3 regions of the Brevibacillus borstelensis genome follow, and region 3 is predicted to be linked to each of the others. Evidence: riboswitches for the same ligand, from Rfam matches in the RefSeq annotation. Region 3 holds a riboswitch; each other region holds the start of a gene.
The links. A riboswitch is a leader RNA that binds a small molecule or an ion and turns the genes downstream of it on or off. The one in region 3 is predicted to bind thiamine pyrophosphate.
Positions count from the first base shown of each region.

Region 1: it holds a riboswitch for thiamine pyrophosphate, as region 3 does, so the genes downstream of both, thiS (sulfur carrier protein ThiS) here and thiC (phosphomethylpyrimidine synthase ThiC) in region 3, are expected to answer to the same signal.
Region 2: it holds a riboswitch for thiamine pyrophosphate, as region 3 does, so the genes downstream of both, thiO (glycine oxidase ThiO) here and thiC (phosphomethylpyrimidine synthase ThiC) in region 3, are expected to answer to the same signal.

Region 1 is NZ_CP144922.1:2,890,182-2,895,526, forward strand. It holds gene V5G20_RS13670 (DUF2203 domain-containing protein) at 220-606, opposite strand; gene V5G20_RS13675 (alanyl-tRNA editing protein) at 659-1,900, shown strand; gene V5G20_RS13680 (kinase-associated lipoprotein B) at 1,980-2,366, shown strand; TPP riboswitch at 2,402-2,512, shown strand; gene thiS (sulfur carrier protein ThiS) at 2,738-2,941, shown strand; gene V5G20_RS13690 (thiazole synthase) at 2,947-3,717, shown strand; gene V5G20_RS13695 (acetylornithine deacetylase) at 3,718-4,986, shown strand; gene tenA (thiaminase II) at 4,993-5,345, shown strand, end outside.
Region 2 is NZ_CP144922.1:4,831,196-4,836,540, forward strand. It holds gene V5G20_RS23210 (hypothetical protein) at 1-512, opposite strand, end outside; gene thiO (glycine oxidase ThiO) at 629-1,747, opposite strand; TPP riboswitch at 1,843-1,955, opposite strand; gene V5G20_RS23220 (excisionase family DNA-binding protein) at 2,017-2,262, opposite strand; gene V5G20_RS23225 (glucose-6-phosphate isomerase) at 2,249-3,610, opposite strand; gene V5G20_RS23230 (efflux RND transporter periplasmic adaptor subunit) at 3,843-5,108, shown strand; gene V5G20_RS23235 (ABC transporter ATP-binding protein) at 5,136-5,345, shown strand, end outside.
Region 3 is NZ_CP144922.1:2,239,504-2,244,848, reverse strand. It holds gene V5G20_RS10380 (SufS family cysteine desulfurase) at 1-1,006, opposite strand, end outside; gene V5G20_RS10375 (hypothetical protein) at 1,246-1,833, shown strand; TPP riboswitch at 1,835-1,946, shown strand; gene thiC (phosphomethylpyrimidine synthase ThiC) at 2,101-3,897, shown strand; gene V5G20_RS10365 (hypothetical protein) at 3,894-4,091, shown strand; gene V5G20_RS10360 (SRPBCC domain-containing protein) at 4,146-4,598, opposite strand; gene V5G20_RS10355 (antibiotic biosynthesis monooxygenase) at 4,794-5,129, shown strand.

The DNA of each region.
Region 1 (5,345 bases), 650 kb from region 3:
GTCCGCAACAAGCTGGCCGAGCAAACGCCTTTTTTGCCGCCGGCACTGGCCGCGTAGCTGAACGGGCTTTTGACGGAGACGCTTTCTCAGGAAACCTTGAACGAGCTGTTTCACCTTTTAAAGAAATACGATTTGGCGACGCCCGAAGAGCGTATTCAACGTGAGGAAAAAATGGCAAAGCTGGTAAGGGAATAGCAAAAAAAGGGAATCGCAAGCAGCCTATTCGATTGGTTTGCGACCGGCAAACCCTTCTGTGATGCCGTGATAATACGCAATGCTTGGCTCTCCCTGCTTCCAGCAGAGGAGAACTTCTTTTCCGTCGATGACAGCGGGGAAATCGAACAGCCCGATGTCGATGTCCTTTACCTCTATGCCTTTCTCTATGAGCTGGTTGATATGCATCTGCGCCTCCAGCTCCATAAACTCCAGGCGGCATTCCAGCGTAAAGACTTCTTGCTCATCGGGAGGCTGCCGCTTTTTGGCCTGCTGCAGTTCTTGGTAGGTTTGATAAAAGAGGCGCTTCGTTTCTTGCAAAAAGGAGAGCTCTTCGCGTACATATGGCAGCAGTTGATTCGCCTGTTCGACCGTGAACAATTTTTTAGCCAAGTGTAACACCTCCAGGACCCATTATACAGGGAACCAGTCAGGGAGGAAATGGATGGATCGGCTGTTTATTGCAGGTGATTGGAAAGGGGTACCTATGAACGACAGGTTGTACTATCAAGATGTTGATTTGCAGACGTTTGAGGCAGATGTGATCAAACGCGGCGTGGAAGCGGACGGAACAGCATACGTAGTGTTGAACCAGACGGCGTTTTATCCGACAGGCGGAGGACAGCCTTGTGATACGGGAACCATTGAAGGGGTTGCCGTCACGGACGTAGAGGAAGTCGACGGGGAGATCAGGCATCGCCTCGAAGCGCCGCTTCCGGAACATACGCAGCGGGTAACGGGCAGGATCGATTGGGATCGGCGTTTTGACCATATGCAGCAGCATACGGGACAGCATATCCTGTCCGCGACGTTCATCAAGCTCGCAGATGCCCAGACAGTAGCCTTCCACCTCGGACGCGATCACGTGACGATTGATGTTGCGCTGAGCGAGCTTACGCCAGAGCTGATTGAAAAAGCGGAGCGTCAGGCAAACCAGGTGGTACTGGAAAATCGTCCGATCGACGCTCGTTTTGTTACGGCCGAAGAGCTGGAACAGCTGCCGCTCACCAAGCAGCCTACGGTATCCGAGAATATCCGGGTCGTCATCATCCCGGATTACGACTACAATCCATGCGGTGGGACACACCCGAAAACTACGGGAGAAGTCGGTCCGATCAAAATCATCGGTTGGGAACGCCACAGAGGCAATATACGCATTCAATTTCTGTGCGGCTGGCGGGCACTCGCGGACTACACGCGCAAGCAGCACTTGCTGCAGGACCTCACCCGGATGATGACGACGAGCGAAGCGGAAATCGCCGATATGCTGCAGCGTCTGCTGGCTGAAAAAGAGGCCTTGAAGGATTTGCTTCAGCAAAAAGAAACAGAGCTGTTGACATATGAAGCAGCCAGGTATTTGAAAGAAGCAGCCGAGCTGGGGAACGCCCGTGTCGTCCAGGCCTCTTTCACGGGCAGAAGCATGCAGGAATTGCAGCAGCTTGCCCGTACGCTCACCTCGCAGGATGAGCATGTCATCGCGCTTTTGGCGACAACAACGGACAAGCTGCAGCTCGTTTTTGCCCGGGGTGGACAGGTGGCGGCTCCGATGAACCAGCTGCTGAAGGAGACGCTGCCGTTGATCGATGGAAAGGGCGGCGGCAACCCGGCGATGGCCCAGGGCGGAGGGGCTCCGACGGTGGCTGCGGACGCCGTGCTGGATCATGCGCGCGGTTTGCTTGAGGTGTAAAACATGACCCGTGGCAGTCGCAGTCAGTCTGTCCAATCAGGCTGCGACCGCCCTTAGGGAAACGAAGGAGGAGAGTCAGATGAATGCATGGATTCCGGGAGATCTGGTCCGGGTCGGGTACAAGACGGGAGAATATCTGACAGAGGTTGTAGAAAATCACGGCGATAAATTGCTGGTCAAAATTATGGCTGTTACGAAATACCCGACGCAGGGCGATTTGCACAATCCGCTTGAGGTGGACGTTCCCTTGTTTCACCAAAGACCGGCTCTCTCCTACCTGGAAAAAATCATGGTTCCGGCTGCGAGCGTGATCCGGTTCAACGGCACTTTGCCCGACTACAAGGAATCGCTCAAAGCCGCTTTGGAGAGGGAAATGGAAAAGCTGCGCAAAACGTCAAAATGGGCGGAGCGCTGCCTGGTCGAACTGGAGATTCTGTACAAGGAAAGCTTTACAAACCCGAAATAGAGTGATACTGTAATAATCGAATTGAATATCCACGCGCAATACCAAACGGGGGTCGAGCAAAATCGGCTGAGATTGTAACGAATGCGTTACTGACCGTTGAACCTGACCTGGGTCATGCCAGCGGAGGAAGAGGTATCAGCTCATCAGCGTGAACGCCGATGCTGTTTCCAAATGGTTTGGAACGACATTTAGGCATATGCAGATAAGCACAACCACAACCATCCGAGGCGGATGGTTTTTTTACTGTCTGCCCCTGATGCACCGTATTCAAACGGCTTCTTCCGTCTGTTCTCTCCATGACACAGGCGAAATGAAGCCGTTTTTTTTCTGGGACCGGCCAGAACATGCTGCGCCGAAGAAGGAGGGGGAACATGCTGGTACAGTTGAATGGCAAGAATGTAGAGCTCGCTGCCGAAATCACGACTGTCCGTGAACTGCTGCAGTCCTACCAACTGCAGGAGAAGATCGTGATCGTGGAGCGTAACGGAGAGATTGTGGATCGCACCCGTTATGAAGAGACACCGGTCGCAGATGGGGACCGGATTGAAATTGTACATTTTGTCGGTGGAGGATGAATAAGATGGACACTTTGAAAATCGGACCGTATGAATTTCGTTCGCGGCTGCTTCTGGGGACGGGAAAATTCCCTGATCTGGACATACAAGACAAAGCGGTGGCAGCATCAGAGGCAGAAATTCTGACTTTTGCCATTCGCCGCCTAAATCTGGAAAACCCGCATGAACCGAATTTTCTGGAGAAATTGGATCTGAAAAAGTTTACGCTGCTTCCGAATACGGCGGGTGCCTATACGGCTGAGGAGGCTGTGCGAATTGCCCGCCTGGCGAAAGCATCCGGCTTGTGCGACATGATCAAGGTGGAAGTCATCGGCGATCCGAAAACGCTGCTGCCAGATCCGATCGGTACGCTGGAAGCCTCCCGCATTTTGGTAGAGGAAGGCTTTATCGTGCTTACCTATACGAATGACGACCCGATTTTGGCCAAACATCTGCAGGAGGCCGGCGTTCACGCTGTCATGCCGGGAGCTTCTCCGATCGGATCGGGTCAGGGCATTATCAACGAGAATAACCTGCGGTTCATCATCGAGGATGCCAAAGTACCGGTCATTGTTGACGCCGGCATCGGTTCTCCCGCCGACTGTGCGAAGGCGATGGAGCTGGGAGCGGACGGTGTCCTGCTCAATACAGCGGTCGCGCTGGCGGACAATCCGGTGTTGATGGCGGAGGCGATGAAGCTGGGCGTGGAAGCGGGAAGGAAAGGCTTCCTTGCCGGACGGATCGCGAAAAAACGGTATGCATCGGCGAGCAGTCCGACTGAAGGGATGATCGAGTAGGTGGAGCACGTACTAGCAGCGATTGAGGAGCGTAGAGAGGAGCTGTTTTCGCTTCTCTCCGAGCTGATCGCCCAGCCGACGGTAAGCCCTCCCGCCCGCAACAGCGACAAGGCGCAGACGCTGGTGGCAGAGAAGCTGCAAGCGCTCGGCTTCGAGGTCGACCGCTGGACCGTTTTTCCAGGCGATGACAACGTCGTGGGGGTAAAGAAGGGAACGGACTTTAGAAACTACAAAAGCTTGATCATCAACGGCCATATCGACGTAGCTGAGGTCGGAGACGACAGCGGCTGGACGTATCCGCCTTTTGCCTTGACCAAAGGGTGGGACGGCAGATGGTACGGGCGCGGCGTCGCCGATATGAAAGGGGCGCTCGCTGCCAGCTTGTTCGCGGTGCAGGTGCTGCATGAGTACGGCATAGAGTTGAAAGGCGATCTCGCTTTTCAGTCTGTGATCGGTGAAGAAGCTGGGGAAGCCGGCACGCTTGCTGCGATTGAGCGCGGCTACTCGGCCGATTACGCGCTTGTCGTAGACACAAGCGATCTGCAGATGCAAGGCCAGGGCGGAGTGATCACTGGCTGGATTACGATTGAAAGCCCGGTTACGCTCCATGACGGGATGCGCAGCAGGATCATTCACGCAGGCGGTAAAGTCCACGGGGCATCTGCGATTGAGAAAATGATGAAGGTGATCGCCTCGCTTCAAGATTTGGAGCGGCACTGGGCCGTGATGAAATCATACCCCGGTTTTCCGCCAGGCATGAGCACGATCAATCCTGCCGTCATCGAAGGCGGACGCCATGCCGCTTTTCTCGCGGATCGCTGCGCACTCTGGATTACCGTTCACTTTTATCCGGACGAGACGCATGAGGATATCATACGGGAAGTAGAGGACCATGTCCGCAGAGCCGCCGCCGCTGATCCGTGGCTGCGGGATCATCCGCCCGTTTTTCGCTGGGGAGGCCGCTCCATGATCGAGGAGCGGGGAGAGATCTTTCCGTCATTGGAGCTGGACAAGGAGCATCCGGCCCTGCTCAAGCTGCAGGCTGCATTTGAAAAGCAAACGGGACGCCCGGCGGTGGTAAACATGTCTCCTTCGGTCACGGATGCAGGATGGTTTGCCCACGCCGGCATACCAGCCGTCATCTTTGGCCCGGGTGAGCTGAGTCATGCTCATGCTGTGAATGAATCCGTTGATCCGAAGCAGTTGGTTGTCTTTGCACAAACAGTTGCCCGGTTCCTCGTGGACTGGTGCAACACGAAAAGGGAGTGAGTGGACTTGTCGACATTTACGCATCGTTTGCGGGAAAAGGTTGCTCCGATCTGGGAGCGGACCCATCGTCACCCGTTTGTCACAGGCTTGGGAGATGGAAGTCTGCCTGTGGAGTCCTTCCGTTTTTACATGAAGCAGGACTACGTCTATTTGATCGAATACGCCAAAATGTTTGCCATCGCCAGTACAAAAGCCCATGATCTGGCGACGAGCGCGCGGTTTGCTTCGCTGCAGGAAGCGACGCTCAATTTCGAAATGGCCTTGCATCGTCAGTATGCCGAACGCTTTGGCATCACGCGCGAGGAGCTGGAGCAGACCAAACCGTCGTTTGTGATGCTTGCCTACACGAGCTATATGCT
Region 2 (5,345 bases), 2.6 Mb from region 3:
GCCGTATACGGGCTAACCCCTGGATACGGTCGGGCGTTGGGCCCCGTTGCATATGGACTGACTGCTGTATATGGACTAACCCCCGGATGCGGTCGGGAATTGGGTCCCGTTGCATATGGACTGACTGCTGTATACGGGCTGACTCCGGGATACGGACGGGCGTTCGGCCCTCCGCTCGCAAATGGGCTGACCGCTGTAAAGGGCGGACGCATATTGGGATCGGCCGGGTCGTACGGGGAACTGTAGGACACTTGCTCTACATCCAGCTCATAGCCATCCCAGTCTACTTCCTCCGCCTCGTCGTCATCCACCTCTTCTTCGACTTCCAGATAGACGTGGTCGTTGTCCCAGTCTACGATCTCTCCTTCGTATATCTGTCCATCCAGCGCTTCGATCCGAACCTTTTGCCGGGCATGCTCCTGGCAAACGTTTTGGACCGTATGGCGGATATCCTTGATCATGCTGACAGCGGCAGTGTCAACATGAAACAATTGCTTCTTAGACTCCTCCATCTATTTGACTCCTCCCCTCTGGTGTTTCTTTATTACCATATACGCCAGCCTATGGGGAGGTGTCTATTTTCCAGAGGGGACCAGCCCATTTTCCGATCAGGCCGTACCCATGAGCCTTATCTGTTTGTTGTCGACCCGAGGAACCGGGATGGCAAAAAGGGTTGCAGCGCATCTTCGCGTCCGCTCTCCACATAATCCGCCATCACCTTTGCTGTGACCGGAGAAAGCAAAATGCCGTTCCGAAAGTGGCCGCCCGCAATGGAAACGCCCTGCCATCCCGGTACGGGTCCAAGCAGCGGCATGCTGTCTGCTGTAGCGGGACGCAAGCCTGCCCACGCCTGCTGGAAGGCTGCTGAATGCAGAGCGGGCACATACGGCATCACACCGTCCAATACTTTCGCAAGACCGCTCAGCGTGACATGCCGCTGAAAGCCCGCTTCATCCTCGGTCGCTCCAAGGACGATCTTCCCATCCAGCTTGGGCGTGATGTACCCGGATGTGCCGAAGATGACGGTACGCAAAGGGATTCCGCTGGACGATACCGATGCCACCTGCCCGCGTACCGGTCTGACGGGCACAGCAAAATGGAGCCATTCGGCCATAATCCCGGCCCATGCGCCAGATGCGATCACGGTATGCCCGGCTCGCAGAGGCCCCGTGGTCGTTTCTACACCGACGATCCTGCCCCCTTCTTTTGCCATTCCGGTTACAACAGAGCCGGAAAGAAGCGTCGCTCCCATTTTTTTGCAAGCGGCTACCAGAGCATTCAGCAGCATGCGGTTGTTGATGTGCCCTTCTTCAGGCGAGTAGATCCCCGCGATCGCCTGCTCGGTCAAGAGCGGCTCGACTCTCCGCATCTCTTCCCCTGTCATCCACTCAACCGCATAGCCCGATGCCTTTTGCCACTTGTATTTTTCCAGCAACGCGCCCGACTCCGGCTCGGTAAGAGCTACTGTCAGCAGTCCGGATTTGCACGCCTGCACGTCAATGCCTGTCCTCGCTTCCAGCTCCTCTGCCCATTTCGGATAGAGCTCCAGCGACTTCATGCCCAGCTCCAGCATCGGCCCTGGCTGCGAAAATTCCTTCAGCGGCGCCAGCATTCCCGCTGCTGCCGATGAAGCCTGGCCTCCCCATTCTCCTTGCTCCACTACAGTCACGGCCATTCCTCTACAGGACAATTCATAGGCGAGACTGAGTCCGATGATGCCTCCGCCAACAAGTAAACAGTCGGTCATGCTGCTTCCTCTCCTTATCAAATGGAAAAGCCCACCCTCTCCGGCAGGAAAAGGTGGGCACAACACGCATCCAACGCATCAACGGGCGAAAAAATATCCGCCTGTAACCACTTCCCTGCGCCAGCATGATCTGGATCAGGTGCAAAGGGTCGACGGTCATCGCTTCCGTCCTCTCAGCCCAGCAAGATGGACTCCCCCAGTTACTTTTCATTCTATCAGTTGTCTTCTTCAGTATAGTCCTCTGGCCGCAAATCTGACAAGGGCTGAACTTAATCTTCGTCCTTCACGTCGTAGCTCTCCGGGATCGGCTCATGCTTCTGTTCATCCTCAAACTCCCGGAGCTTTCGGATCTGTTCCAGATGATGCTGAAACTGCTCCTTGTTGATCAGATACTCTTCCCCGTTGTGAACGGCACGGATTCGCCCTTCGCGGATTTTTTCCAGAATGAACGTCTCCGGCAATTCCAGATACTCGGATGTTTCGGCTACAGTCAGGTAGGTTTTAGTCGTCTCCACGAATTCTCGCTTCCAATTCTTCTTTCATTTTTTCAAAGCCGGGCCGCCCGAGCAATGCAAACATGTTGGCTTTGTAGGCCTCTACCCCGGGCTGGTCAAACGGATTGACCCCCAAGAGGTAGCCGCTGATCGCACAGGCTTTTTCAAAAAAATACACCAGCTCACCAAAATGATACGCTGTCAGCCGGGGAATTTCCACTACGAGATTCGGAACACCCCCATCTACGTGGGCCAGCATCGCTCCCTGCAGCACCTTTTGGCGGACGAAATCCATCCCTTTTCCAGAGAGATACTGCAAGCCGTCCAGATTGGCCGGGTCGTCTCCGATGGTGACGTCAACGTCAGATTTATGCACGGTCAAGACGGTTTCAAACAAGTGCCGTGTTCCGCTTTGCAGATATTGGCCGATGGAGTGGAGATCGGTTGAATACTCTGCGGATACAGGAAAAATCCCCTTGTTGTCCTTCCCTTCCGACTCGGCAAAGAGCTGCTTCCACCATTCCGCGAAAAAACGGAACCGGGGTTCGTAGCCGACCAGCACTTCAATCAGCTTGCCCCTTCGATACAGAATATTGCGGACAGCGGCATATTGGTAGCAAGGATTGTCTGCCAGCACCGGCGACAAAAACCGCTCTCTGGCATCTGCCGCTCCTTGCATCAGCTCATCCATATCGATTCCGCCGACAGCGATCGGCAAAAGACCGACGGGAGTAAGAATCGAAAAGCGTCCGCCCACATCCTCGGGAATGACAAAGGTCTCATACCCCTCGCTCTCGGCAAGCTGGCGGAGCGCTCCCTTCGCTCTGTCTGTCGTAGCGTAAATCCGGCTGCGGGCTTTTGGTCGTCCGTACTTTTTCTCCATCCAGCTCCGAAACAGGCGAAAAGCGATAGCCGGTTCCATTGTCGTTCCCGATTTGGAAATGACATTCAAAGAGACTTCTTTTCCCTCCAGCAGCTCCAGAAGATGAGCGAGGTAGACCGGACTGATGTTGTTGCCGACAAAATAAATCTCCGGTACCCGTCGTTTGCCCGCAGGCAGAAGATTGGTGAAGTGATGCCCGAGCATCTCCAGCGCTGCCTTGGCTCCAAGATACGACCCGCCAATGCCGATGACCAAGAGCACATCCGAATTCTCCTGGATTCTCGTCGCTGCCTGGACGATACGTTCCCGTTCACTTTTCTCGCATTTGATCGGCAAGTCCAGCCAGCCGCGAAGCTCGCTCCCTGCTCCCGTCCCCTGATGGAGCTGTATGTGCGAGCGCAATACTTCAGGAGCTAGCTGGTCTAAATCTGTCTGCTCGAAAAATTTGCACGCATGGGAGTAGTCAAAACGAAGCGTCTGGTTCATAGCTCCCTCCCTTGGAAATCCTGCTATGCTCCCTACATCTTATCGCTTCGGCCGGGCAAGGGTTCGACAAAGACAGCGCCCCATTTTTCCTTCACTTCTCCCTGCTCCCATGGTTTTGTGAAATTGTGAACATTCCATGAACAAAAAGGTTACCTTGTTACTTTTTTACTTGCCCCCCGTAAAACAGTTTCGTAAAGAAGGTATACATTATTTGGCAAGGGGATTAGAAGACATGAAAAAACGATGGTGGATGATCGGGTCCGTCGCCGCCGTACTGGTGATCGGAACCGTTAGCGTAAATCTTTTGAGTCCCGGTCAGGCGATGGGCATGCCTGTCCAGATCGGGACAGTAGCCACATCTGCGCTGGAAAGCCGCATCCTGACCTCCGGCAGTGTAGTCGTGGAGGATAAATACAGGGTGTACGCAAATGTGAACGGGACGCTGCGTGAATTCTCCGTCAAAGAAGGCGATCTCGTTAAAAAAGGGCAGGTTATCGGGAAGATTGACACCTCTGACGTAGAGAGCCGACTCCTGGAGCTGGACGCACAGATTGAACTGGCACGAGCGAATCTGTCCAAAGCGCAAGCAGGAAATGAACCGGAAGAGCTGGCACAGGAAAAAGAACGGGTCGCCCAAGCCCAGCGCGAGCACGATGCCGCTCAAAAGGAATACGATCGGCTGCAGCAGCTGTTCGCATCCGGGGCCACTACGCAGCAAGAGGTGGACAAGGCAAAAAGCCAGCTCGATTCTACGCTCTCGTCACTGAACGTCTCCAAGCAGCAGCTGGCATTGAAGCAAAAGGGACCGCGCAAAGAGGAGCTCGCTTCTCTGCAAGCGCAAATCAACAAGCTTCAGGTGGAGAAGGCGCAACTGGAGAAGGAGCGCACCCAAAGCGTGTTGGTCGCTCCCGAAAACGGCACCGTCATCAGCCTGGCTGCAGACAACGGCCAGTACGTAAACAAAGGAACGGAGATCTTTACACTCGCGAACCTGAACAACCTGCTCATCCAGGCCGATATCAGCGAGTCCGACGTAAGCAAAATAAAGCTCGGTCAATCGGCAGTCATCGAGGGCAGCTCTCTTGGAAAGCAGAAGCTGAATGCCAAAGTGGTGCGAATCTCCCCGATTGCCGTAACCACGCAAAACAGCTCCGGGCAAGGTGAAAAAACACGCGTCAAAGTCACTCTCCAGCCTGATGGCGACGTCTCGGCTCTCAAGCCCGGGTTTCACGTCGACATCAATATCCTGACGGAGAAAATCGACAATGCCATGCAGGTGCCGATCGAAGCGATTCAACAGGAGGCGGACGGCAGCACATTTGTCTGGGTAGCCGACAATGGCACGGCCAAGAAGGTAAACGTCGAGGTCGGCATGGAAAATGAGCTTTCCTCCCAGATCAAGTCGGGACTAACCGGCAATGAGCAAATCATCCTGAGTCCTCTGGATGCGATCCAGGAGAATGCGCCGGTCACCCCGTCCCCCATGGCAGGAATGTAACTACTTTGCAAAAAAGGAGGTCGGCCCATGCTTTACGTGGAAGGCCTGACGAAAACATATAGGACGGGCGATTCGGAACTGCCCATATTGCGAGGGGTAAACCTCTCCGTGGAAAAAGGGGAATTTGTCGCCATCATGGGACCGTCCGGCTCCGGAAAATCAACCTTCATGAACATGCTCGGATGTCTCGACCGGCCGGATTCAGGAACCTACGTGCTGGACGGCATCGAGGTCAGC
Region 3 (5,345 bases):
GAAACGTCAGGATGGACGTGCGATGCCGTAGCGGCCCCAGCACTTTGCATTCTTTGAGCTCCTGCAACCGCTCCAGTGCGTAGCCAACCAGCCTGCGGTCATGCCGTTCGATCTTCTCCATGCCGATTTGAGCGAGGAAATCAATCGCAGCCCCCAGCCCAATCGCTCCCGCAATCAAAGGGGTTCCCGCTTCCAGCCGGTACGGAAGCTCTTTCCACGACGCCCATTCGGCATCGACCGACTCAACCATCTCTCCTCCATACTCAACAGGTACCAATTGCTCCAGCAATGGACGCTTCCCGTACAAAACTCCAATTCCTGTAGGACCGCACATTTTGTGACCGGAGAAAACGTAAAAGTCGCAGTCCATCTGCCCCACATCGACTGGTGAATGAGGCGCTCCCTGCGCACCGTCGACAACCAAAACTCCTCCGTGTGCATGGACGATGCCGGCGATCTCTCTGAGCGGTACTACATCTCCCAAGACGTTGGATATATGGTGGAGTGCTGCGATTTTAGTCCGTGGGGTCACCACTGAACGGACAGCTTCCGGCGTTATCGTCCCATCTTCCTGCAAGGGAATGAATTTCAGTGTTGCCCCGGCCGCTTTTGCCGCCTGCTGCCAAGGGATCAGGTTGCTGTGATGCTCGGCCAATGAAATGACGATCTCGTCGCCTTCGCAAAGGACCAAACGGCCGTATCCGCTGGCGATCAGATTCAAGGCGCTCGTCGTCCCCCGGGTAAAAACAATCTCGGCCGCTTCGCTTGCGCGGATGAAAGCACGGACCTTTTCTCTCGCCGCCTCGTACATGTCTGTCGCCTTTGCCCCCAGGTAGTGGACTCCCCTGTGAACGTTGGCGTTTGCCATCCGATAAAATGCTTCCAGCGCCTCAATCACCTGAACCGGTTTTTGGGCAGTGGCTGCGTTGTCCAAATATACAAGCCGCTTCCCGTAGATCGGGACATTCATAATCGGGAAGCATTGCTTCACTTCATGCGGATTCATATCGCTCTCAACTTCCTTTCCGGGATTTACCCGTAAGGATAGCCGCGGCAAACCAATAGTTCAATTCAATTATTTATATAAAAATCATTTGATTATCCTATAGATGGTTGGATTTGTCTTGAAACGTTTCCCTCTTCTTTTTCGTTTACTATATTGAGAGGGTTCGTACTTTGGGAAGCATGTCGCTGCGGCATCACATCAAAAACGGGGGTTAACTCCGGGGTTAGGGAGGCAGTATCATGGCAGTGAATTCCAGAACTCACGTGCTCCGTTTCGTCATCCTTTGTCTATCTGCACTCGTCTGCGGGTGTTCACAGCAACAAGCGCCCCACCCGGGAGCGGCGCTGGAATCGCTTTTTCATTCAGGAAAAGGGAAAGCCATATGGGTACATCACTACCGGGAAGACTCCATCAAAGCGCAACCGGAGCTTCTCTCCCTGTACTCGGATAAAACCGAGCAGATTGCCGTCGTTGATTGGATCTCCGGCAGCGAAAAAGTGGAGCAATTAAGGGGAACGGCTGATTCGCTGTTCATTTTGCAGTTTGAATATGAAACGGCCAACAAGGTTTCAGACTACGCGTATATGATGTACGTGGAAACGCGGGAAGGAGAGCATTATCTCAAGCCGTTTACGATGGGGCCGAAGTTTCATCTCGACTCTTATAAGCAAGAGGATGGAGACGCGATTCTCTCCTCGGTGGGAATGGACCAATGGTACAAGCTGGACAAAGCTTTGCACGATGTCTTTCCTCCTGCTGCGACAAAACCTCTTGAACAATTGGGAAAAAGTAGTTATGCTATGGTGGAAACAACAAACTATTTCTAAACAATGATGCACGGGAGCTTGGGGATGACCAGGCTGAGAGGACGGCTACTCTGTCGTCGACCGTTGAACCTGAACTGGGTAATGCCAGCGGAGGAATGTTTATATAGACCGGAGAGGACTGCGTATGCTTGCGTCCCTTTCCTGTCTGCTCTCGCGTCTGGCGTCGCAAGTTTTTTTGCGGCGTTTTGTTTTTGTCATGCAGACGCGTCTTCTTCCGCCTCCATCAGGGTTCATGCCGCGTGCAACCATGACAAGGAGGTTTTTTTCATGTCCATTCCACACGCATCTTCCCTCAACCTGACGGCTGTACAGCCTTTCCCTGGCAGCCGCAAAGTGTACCAGGTCGGCAGCAGGCCTGATCTTCGCGTCCCGATGCGGGAAATCCAGCTTTCGCCTTCCCAGGGCTTGTACGGAGAAATTCCCAACCCGCCCATTCGCGTCTATGACACCAGCGGCGAGTATACGGCGTCCGACTACATTGCCGACATTCAAAAAGGACTGCCTTCCCTGCGGAAAAGCTGGATTGCTGAAAGAGACGATACGGAATCCTACGCGGGACGCCCGGTGCAGCCTGTCGATAACGGCTTCAAAAGCGCCGAGCAGCTTGAAGCAGTACCTGTTTTCCCCCGAAATGACCGCAAGCCGCTTCGGGCCAAAAAAGGCAGCGTCGTCACACAGCTCCACTACGCCCGCCGCGGCATCATCACGCCGGAAATGGAATTCGTCGCCATCCGCGAAGGAGTTTCGCCGGAATTCGTCAGAGCCGAGATCGCCAGCGGCCGCGCGATCCTGCCGGCCAACATCAACCATCCGGAATTGGAGCCGATGATTATCGGTCGTCATTTTCACGTGAAGGTAAACGCAAACATCGGCACATCCGCGGTCACCTCCTCCATCGGTGAAGAAGTGGAAAAAATGATGTGGGCCACCCGCTGGGGAGCCGACACCATCATGGACCTTTCCACCGGAAAACACATTCACACGACCCGGGAGTGGATTATCCGCAACAGTCCCGTGCCGATCGGTACTGTCCCGATTTATCAGGCACTGGAAAAAGTAAATGGCAAAGCCGAGGAGCTGACTTGGGAGATCTACCGGGATACGTTGATCGAACAGGCCGAGCAGGGAGTGGATTACTTTACGATCCACGCAGGGGTGCTGCTCCGCTATATCCCGCTGACCGCCAATCGGGTGACCGGAATCGTCTCCCGCGGCGGCTCCATCATGGCGGCCTGGTGCCTGGCCCACCATCAGGAAAACTTCCTGTACACGCATTTTGAAGAGATTTGCGAAATCCTGAAGGCATACGACATTTCCGTCTCGCTCGGTGACGGACTGAGGCCGGGGTCCATCGCCGATGCGAACGACGAAGCCCAGTTCGCCGAATTGGAGACGCTTGGGGAATTGACCAAGATCGCCTGGAAGCATGATGTGCAGGTGATGATCGAAGGTCCCGGACACGTGCCGATGCACCAGATCAAAGAGAATATGGATAAGCAGCTTGAGCTTTGCCACGAAGCGCCATTCTACACGCTGGGCCCGCTCACGACCGATATCGCTCCCGGCTACGATCACATCACGTCCGCTATCGGCGCCGCGATGATCGGCTGGTTTGGCACCGCGATGCTCTGCTACGTCACCCCGAAGGAACATCTCGGCCTGCCAAACAAGGAGGACGTGCGCAACGGCCTGATCGCCTACAAAATCGCCGCCCATGCCGCCGATCTGGCAAAAGGACATCCGCGAGCCAAGCTTCGCGACGACGCGCTTTCCAAGGCGCGGTTTGAATTCCGCTGGAACGATCAGTTCAACCTCTCGCTTGACCCTGAGCGGGCACGCGAGTATCACGACGAGACTCTCCCTGCCGAAGGGGCAAAATCTGCCCATTTTTGCTCAATGTGCGGCCCCAAATTTTGCAGCATGAAAATCACCCAGGATATTCGCGCCTACGCCCGAGACAACCAGCTTTCGGTCCATGCGGCTATTGACGAGGGGCTGCAAGAGAAAGCCAGGGAATTCCGCGAGCAGGGAGGACAACTGTACAAAGGGACGGACAGGAAATGAAGCGGGATGCCGATATGGGAAAACTGCGTGATCCCGGCCAGCTGCGTGCTGAAATCAAGCGGTTGGAGTCGGCTTTAGCCGCACTCCGCGCGCAGCTTGGGACTGCCCAAAAAGCATGTGATCACGATTTTCTGGAGACCCCGCTTTCCCGCATGTGCCGAAAATGCCAGTGGACGGAAAGTCTTTATTATTAAAGGAGCGACTGCGGCGCTGGGTTACAGCACTGTTTCCGACGGCGAAACCGACTTTTAAAATGCCAGCGGCCTACCTGTTTCGATCAGTGTCTTCGTGCTGCTGAGGATCATCCACCATGCCTTCGCGCTGTTATCGTATGACAGATCATTCTCATGCCAACGGTCATGGGTCAGGGTCAGCTTTGTGGACGCGCCGGCCGGTTCGAGCCGATAAGTGATGCGCGATTCGTACCGTTCCTGGCCGGAGTGGTAGGAATCGCCGACAAAGTGGGTAAAGCTGAGCGTCTTGGCCTGCTCGCACTGCAAAATGACGCCGTAGACGTGGATGGTTTTATCTCCGTCTGCGCCCGGGCCGATATAGCGGATCGGGTCTCCTTCACGGAACGTTGACTCGGTCACACAGCCCCCGTAAATGGCTTTTACCCCATCTGGCGAGACGAGCGTGTCCCACACCTGCTCTGGGGTTGCCAATACGTAAAATTCGTAGTGCAAGTCGGTTGGTTTCATCTTTGAAAGTCCCCCTCGTATCGTTAGTGTTTTGTATGGCAAAAAGGTTTCCGCCCCATAGAGATCTGATACCCGGAGCTTTTTCGAGTATATCCACTCATCCCTGACAATCGCTGTCAGTGGAGAAATAGGTTACAGAAAAAAAGGCGGGTGCTATACTTGTTAACAGATACCAGTTGAGGGAGTGGGGGTAAAATGGGGCCATTTGCAAAGACGCCGAAGCCGCCTTACTATGCTGTGATCTTCACCAGTCAACGGACACAAACGGATAATACGGGGTACGAAGAGATGGCCGCAATGATGGAGAAGCTGGTATTTGCCCAGCCGGGCTTTCTCGGCGTGGAAAGCACGCGCGATGCGGACGGATTCGGAGTGACGATCTCGTACTGGCAGTCGCTGGAGGATATTCGCAACTGGAAGCAGAACGAGGACCATCTGGTGGCGCAGGAAAAAGGGAAACAGGTATGGTATGAGCAGTACGTGACGAGGATTTGCAGAGTAGAAAGAGACTATTCGTTGAATGAGCTGTAAGATGAAGATTCGGACGCGGAGCCATTTTCCGCGTTTTTTTGTTTGCAGTCGTTCAGGCTTTTGGCAGTGGAGATGAAAATAGAAGAAAGCAATCAGGTACGGTGGGACACCTCTCGGATGTAGACTGGCCGGCTTCGCCCCAAAAGCGGAACCTCGTCCAAAAGCAGAACCGCATCCAAAAGCAGCGGACTAAAGGATGCTTAATCAAAGGTTGGC